Regions from separate parts of the Siminovitchia sediminis genome, predicted to be linked through region 1. Evidence: riboswitches for the same ligand, from Rfam matches in the RefSeq annotation. Region 1 holds a riboswitch; each other region holds the start of a gene.

Evidence for each region. A riboswitch is a leader RNA that binds a small molecule or an ion and turns the genes downstream of it on or off. The one in region 1 is predicted to bind S-adenosylmethionine.
Region 2: it holds a riboswitch for S-adenosylmethionine, as region 1 does, so the genes downstream of both, metK (methionine adenosyltransferase) here and ACFSCZ_RS19290 (carboxymuconolactone decarboxylase family protein) in region 1, are expected to answer to the same signal.
Region 3: it holds a riboswitch for S-adenosylmethionine, as region 1 does, so the genes downstream of both, ACFSCZ_RS07365 (PLP-dependent aspartate aminotransferase family protein) here and ACFSCZ_RS19290 (carboxymuconolactone decarboxylase family protein) in region 1, are expected to answer to the same signal.

What each region holds. Positions count from the first base shown of each region.
Region 1 is NZ_JBHUEO010000121.1:31,910-34,180, forward strand. Features, by position in the region: gene ACFSCZ_RS19285 (DUF3784 domain-containing protein) at 1-144, opposite strand, end outside; SAM riboswitch class I at 556-665, shown strand; gene ACFSCZ_RS19290 (carboxymuconolactone decarboxylase family protein) at 825-1,490, shown strand; gene ssuE (NADPH-dependent FMN reductase) at 1,657-2,208, shown strand.
Region 2 is NZ_JBHUEO010000019.1:42,311-44,581, forward strand. Features, by position in the region: gene pckA (phosphoenolpyruvate carboxykinase (ATP)) at 1-421, opposite strand, end outside; SAM riboswitch class I at 683-804, shown strand; gene metK (methionine adenosyltransferase) at 1,127-2,271, shown strand, end outside.
Region 3 is NZ_JBHUEO010000015.1:42,449-44,719, forward strand. Features, by position in the region: gene ACFSCZ_RS07365 (PLP-dependent aspartate aminotransferase family protein) at 1-1,286, opposite strand, end outside; SAM riboswitch class I at 1,361-1,474, opposite strand; SAM riboswitch class I at 1,539-1,647, opposite strand; gene ACFSCZ_RS07370 (aspartyl-phosphate phosphatase Spo0E family protein) at 2,196-2,271, shown strand, end outside.

The sequences.
Region 1 (2,271 bases):
GAATTTACACAGGGCCACTTCATCATATTTGGCTTTTTCCTCTTCTGACTTCGTATTATATCCGGCAATCAAAAAGGCTCCTTTTCCTTTTGACAACACGATTGCGAAAATCAGAAAAGGGATGATAATAATAAAATGAACCATTGCCCTCGGTCATAAACATACCTTCTTTGAATGTACTGCTTTGATTATAACGTAAAATTAAAACAGCAGACGTCCCGGTTGGATGGAGAAATTATAAAATAATGGGGTCATGGGAGAAAAAAGCTGAAGTCCGAGTAATCACACTTTACGACTCTAAGAATGCCTTCAACCTTTCATCGAGTGATTCCAAGGTAATCCGGTAAAGTTCAATTTAAATCAGGCGGGTGAGTCGGCTGGAATGTTTTCCTGAGTACTTCGAAGAACTCCTCATCGGAACCCAGAGAGCCATATCGCGGCAGCATACAAAGCGTATATAAAAAGAAGATGTTTTTTCATTGAAAAAGAACATACTTGACAGAACACACCGCTCAAGTTATGGTAAAGATATTCAATAAAACTTCAATATGTATTTCCTTATCGAGAGTCAGGGGAGGAATCTGGTCCGACGATCCTGCGGCAACCATTACTAAATAGTAATAAGGTGCCAATTCCAGCAAGCCATCCGGCTTGAAAGATGAGGAAGAGCGTGAATATATAAACCCTCTTCCTTTCTTGGAAGGGGGTTTATTTATTACCATCATTAAGAGCAGCCAGAGGAAGTACCCATTCATCCTAAAGCCGTTAAACCAAGTTAATTTCTCGTGTTAGTAGGAATTTTATAAAAATTGGAGGAATCACAAATGACAAAAATAACTGAAGAAGGTCTATATAGAAAATCAAATATTCACAGATTAGGTGAGTTAAAGGACTATGCTCCCGAAGCTTTTTCCTCTTTTATGGATTTTAACAACAAGGCACTGGCCGAAGGAAAGCTATCAGTAAAAATAAAAGAATTGATCGCTGTTGCAGTGGCCCATGTTACCGGGTGTCCGTACTGCATTGAAATTCATGTAAATGATGTTAAAAAAGCGGGGGCCAATAAAGAAGAAGTGGCAGAAGCCATATTTGTCGCCACCGCCTTAAAGGCTGGTTCCGCCTTCGCACATGGTGTGAATGCATTGAATGCATTTGATGGAGAAGGGGATGAGGAGCTATATAAGGCCTCTTATTTTAACCGAATCAAAGAATTTGCCCGTTTAAGCGGAGAAAACTTCTCAGCATTCATCGACTTTGATCAACAGGCATTGAAGGCTGGAGAATTGACCGTAAAAGAGAAAGAAATAATTGCTGTAGCCGTTGCGCATGTGACAGGATGTCCATATTGCATTGATATACATGTCAATGGAGCGAAAAAAGCGGGCGCAACACTTGAAGAAGTGACAGAGGCTATTTTTGTTGCTGTAGCTTTAAAAGCCGGTTCTGCCTTCGCACATGGTGTGAATGCCTTACAAGCTTATATGAAGTAATGGGATTTGCGCAAAGTTTTGAATCCATACGATATTTACCATTGTTTCCATAGTCGGATATGCTGAGGAGGAAGCACAGGCTAAATATCTCATATGTAAGTTATGAAGTTTCCTTGTTATCAGGACAAGCGATTGATAAATATGAAGAGAAGGAGGGGGTAGAATCATGAGTGAAATTGTTATATTATCCGGGAGTCCATCTGAACATTCCCGATCAGAAAAAATATTGAAGTACTTAGGGAGTTTACTTGAACAAAAACAATTCACAGTTACTCACCTTTCTGTCAGGGATGTTCCGCCAACAGACTTGTTCGAAGCAAAGTTTGACAGTCCAGCCATTCAAAGGATCTCATCACTCATTGAAAATGCCCGGGGAGTCATCATCGGATCTCCTGTATATAAGGCAGCATATTCGGGAGTATTAAAAGCACTGCTTGACCTTCTTCCGCAAGACGTGCTGGAGAACACGCCTGTCCTTCCTGTAATGACGGGAGGAACCCCTGCGCATCTGTTAGCCATTGAGTATACATTGAAGCCTTTAATTGCGACATTAAAAGGAGAAAGTTTAAAAGGTGTCTATTTTCTGGATAGTCAAATTGACAGGGATGCACAAATTCCCATTATGGATGAGGAGCTGTTGCTCCGTATAGAACAACAGCTGGATGCTTTAATAGAAAAAATAAGCATTCAAAAATCACTGCTCTCAGCCGCTTTATAAGGTAAAATAGCTTCGACGCGTGAAGCACTTTAAAAGGGATGGAACCGGGATTTTTCGGATTCA
Region 2 (2,271 bases), on a different contig from region 1:
GACGAATAAATAATTGATGGGCAAACAAATTGTGCCAGGCATACTCGTTGATTACCTGAATCGGCAGGCGATACTTTTCATCCGCACCTGCAAAGCCTTTGAAAACGAAAATTTCTTCTTTTTCCTCTAAATAGGAAATCACTTTTGAATACAGTTTTTCAAATATTTCAGACGAAATCGGCTGGTTGACTGAACCCCAATCGATTTTATTTGTGACAGAAGGTTCATCCACAATAAATTTATCTTTGGGGGAGCGGCCTGTATATTTTCCCGTTGCGGCACGAACGGCACCAGAAGTTGTCAAGACTCCCTCTTCGCGGTTCAAAACCTTTTCAACAAGTTGTGGAACTGAAAGCTGTATATGAACGTTCTGTCCATTCAATAATTGCTTTAATTCGCTTTTGATGCCTACTGAACTCATATGTTTACCCTTCCTTTGTATTAAAATTTGCAAATTGTACACTTGAGAATTAGTATAACACATTTAATTGAATAGTCTATACTATTTTTGAATATTTCTTGAACTTGTATAAACAGATTTCCAGGGAACATTATATGGATATATTGCCATGTTGGATTTAAGGGTAAGCGGTTCACATACCATTACAGCTTCTTACTATTATTAACGTACCCGGTTGACATTGATTTATTATTTGAGTTATGATTTTGAGTTGAACGGATACTCTTATTCTGAGATGGTGGAGGAAACAGGTCCTTTGAAGCCCGGCAACCTGCTGTCCGCTTAAAAATGCAGACAGAAAGGTGCTTACCTGTTGCAAGGCTGACGGCCTTGGGCGATAAGAGTGAAAGGCTCGGAACACATCAACTTAACCTTTCCTCGTTTTAGGTCAAGGAAAGGTTTTTTCATTAAAGGATAAGACAAAATAAAAATTCGGGGAAAAGGTTCGATCTAGCTTCAGGCGCCATCGGCAAGAGAGATCACAAACTGTTTTCCCCCTGTGGCTGTATAGCTGCCTCATGGGAACGCTCTGTGCTTTTGGCCGTTGAGCGTGCGCCTAGCGCTTTTCTTATTAATCGTAACCATTTTATCAGGATGTGCTTCTATCAAGGACAGAGTACCGTTGTGGATCTATACTGAACATAACATATTAAAGGAGGAGCTTTGATGTCCCAAAATCGGCATTTATTTACATCAGAGTCTGTTACAGAAGGACATCCAGATAAAATTTGCGACCAAATATCTGACGCGATATTGGATGCCATACTTGCTGAAGATCCTAATGCACGTGTTGCCTGTGAAACTTCCGTTACAACAGGACTCGTTCTTGTAGCCGGAGAGATCACGACCACGACTTACGTTGATATTCCCAAAATTGTCAGAGAAACCATTAAAGATATTGGCTACACTCGGGCAAAATATGGTTTTGATGCGGAAACCTGTGCAGTCATCACTTCGATTGACGAGCAGTCACCGGATATTGCTGCAGGCGTTGATATAGCGCTGGAAGCAAGGGAGGGATCCATGAGCGATAAAGAAATTGAGGCGATTGGTGCAGGAGACCAAGGTCTTATGTTTGGTTTTGCTTGTAATGAGACCGAAGAGCTCATGCCGCTTCCCATCTCTCTTTCCCATAATCTGTCCAGAAGGCTTGCTCAAGTCCGCAAAGAGTCTATTCTTCCTTATTTGCGTCCCGATGGAAAAACACAGGTTACAGTCGAATATGATGAAAACCAACAGCCGATAAGGATTGACACGATCGTGCTTTCTACACAGCATCATCCTGAAATAGACCTGGAACAGATCCAGAGAGATATTAAAGAACATGTGATCAAACCTGTAGTTCCCAAAGAGCTTTTGGATGATCAAACTAAATACTTTATTAATCCATCTGGACGATTTGTCATCGGCGGTCCAAAAAGTGACGCCGGCTTGACAGGAAGAAAAATTATCGTAGACACATACGGCGGTTATGCGCGGCATGGGGGAGGAGCTTTTTCTGGAAAAGACCCGACAAAGGTAGACCGCTCGGCTGCATATGCAGCAAGGTATGTGGCTAAAAATATTGTAGCCGCTGGTCTCGCTGATAAGTGTGAGGTGCAGCTGGCTTATGCCATCGGCGTCGCGCAGCCTGTATCCATTTCTGTTGATACGTTCGGCACAGGAAAGGTCTCAGAGGAGGTACTGGTTAAAGCGATCAGAGAAAACTTTGATCTGCGTCCTGCCGGAATCATTCTCATGCTCGATCTGCGCAAGCCGCTGTACAAACAGACAGCAGCGTATGGTCATTTCGGCCGTACAGATATTGATTT
Region 3 (2,271 bases), on a different contig from region 1:
TTTGCCAATGCCTGGTCGAGATCGTTTTGAATATCGCGGAGAGATTCGATTCCAACTGACAAACGGACAAGCGACTCCGTTACGCCTGCTTCTTCCAATTGCTCTTTGGTGAGCTGTTGGTGTGTTGTAGATGCCGGGTGAATGATCAGCGATTTCGCATCTCCGACATTTGCCACATGTGACCACAATGAAATGTTGTTGATCAATTTTTTCCCGGCCTCTTTACCGCCTTTGATGCCAAAAACGATGATCGATCCAAAACCATTGTTGAAGATCTTTTTCGCCAAATGATGAGATAGGTGACTTTCAAGCCCTGGGTAGTTGACCCATTCCACCGCCGGGTGATTTTCCAGATATTCCGCAAGCTTAACCGCATTTTCGTTATGGCGCTCTACGCGTAAGTGCAAAGTTTCCAGCCCTTGTATCAATTGAAACGCATTTTGCGGGCTCAAGGCTGCTCCGAAATCACGAAGCAATTGAACACGTACCTTTGTGATGAACGCCAATGTTCCGAAGTCCACTGCGTACCGAATCCCGTTATAGCTCGGATCTGGCTCTGTAAACTCAGGAAACTTTTCAGTATTCCAGTTAAAGCGGCCTCCGTCGATGATGACGCCTCCGATGGATGTTCCGTGCCCTCCGATCCACTTTGTTGCGGAGTGGACGACAATATCGGCTCCGAGTTGGATCGGTTTGCACACATGCGGTGTTGCAAAAGTATTATCAATAATGAGCGGAACACCTGCCTCATGAGCAATATCTGCAACAGCTTCAACGTCAAGTACTTGCAAGCCTGGATTTCCGATGATTTCACCATAAACGGCTTTTGTTTTATCCGTAATAGCGGCTTTGAAGTTTTCCGGGTTGGTTGGATCCACGAATTTTACGTTGATTCCATAGCGCGGAAGGGTGACAGCGAATAAGTTGTATGTACCTCCGTAAAGATTTGCACCCGCAACAATCTCATCGCCGGCGCTTGCCAGACTAAGTATGGATAAAGTGATGGCTGACATTCCGGAGGAAGTGGCGACTGCCGCTACGCCATCTTCGAGTAAGGCCATCCTCTTTTCAAATACATCCACTGTCGGATTTCCGATACGGGAATAAATGTTTCCTGGTTCATCTAAAGCAAATAGCCGTTCAGCATGCTCTGTATCATGAAAAACAAAAGAAGTTGTCTGGTAGATCGGAACCGCTCTTGATCCGGTAGTCGGATCTGGAGCCTGCCCTCCGTGTAATGCCAATGTTTCCAAGTCATATGATGCATTTTTTGTTGCTGTTGTCATGTTCATTTCCCCCATTCTGATAAATAAAAAAGCCCTCTTCATAAGAAGAGAGCCTGTTTTTAAAGTCCATTCTCTTCTTATCTTTCAGGAGTTGCCTCCTGCAGGAATTAGCACCTTATTAAGCCTGTATTGAGCTTAATGGTTGCCGGGCATCATCGGGCCAGTCCCTCCGCCACTCTGGATAAGAAATCATTATTTAATTTTTTAAAGCAAAAAAACTCTCACGAAAGATGAGAGGTTTGTCGTATATTCCTCTTATCTTTCCGAGCTATCAGCTCAGCTGGATTTAGCACCTTTTAAGCTTATGCTTAAGGCTGCCGGGTTTCATCAGGCCAGTTCCTTCCACCACTCTTGATAAGAATTGTATTAAATTGGTTTTTCCAAATCGTTATTAGCAGTCTAGCACGCGGATTTTTCCTTGTCAAACGTTTTTTAAAAATATTATTTTATAGAGATAGATGGAATGCTTATTTGTTCGTATTTCTGAATAGGTTCCAAGCAGACGAGTGATCCAGAAAGACATTGGAGTGCTAATTACCACCGTGCACTACACTTGGTATTAAGAGAAATTTATGACCATGTTGACAGAAGAAAAAATTTGTTTGATCATTTCCCAAAAAACTTTTTGACAAAATTCGACGATATTTTTAAAAATAGGCAAATCGACATGATTTTATATAAAAAATCACCTTTTCCCGTATCAATCGACATCCTTCCGCTTTTTACAAAAAAATTTTCTCCAATAAACAACATTATGTAAAAATACGATAATATCTACATGTTGTATAAAAAAGTTTAAGTTGACACAATATGTGGTATAATCTAAATATATCCAAATACCGGAAACACGTCCCGTTTGGATTCTGAATAATCTTTTCAAAAAATACCTTTGACAAAGGAGCAGCCGCTATGGAGAAATCAACCCTCTATAAGACAAAGCAAACATTGCAGAAAGAGATTAACGCCTTAAGAAGAGAAATGATTA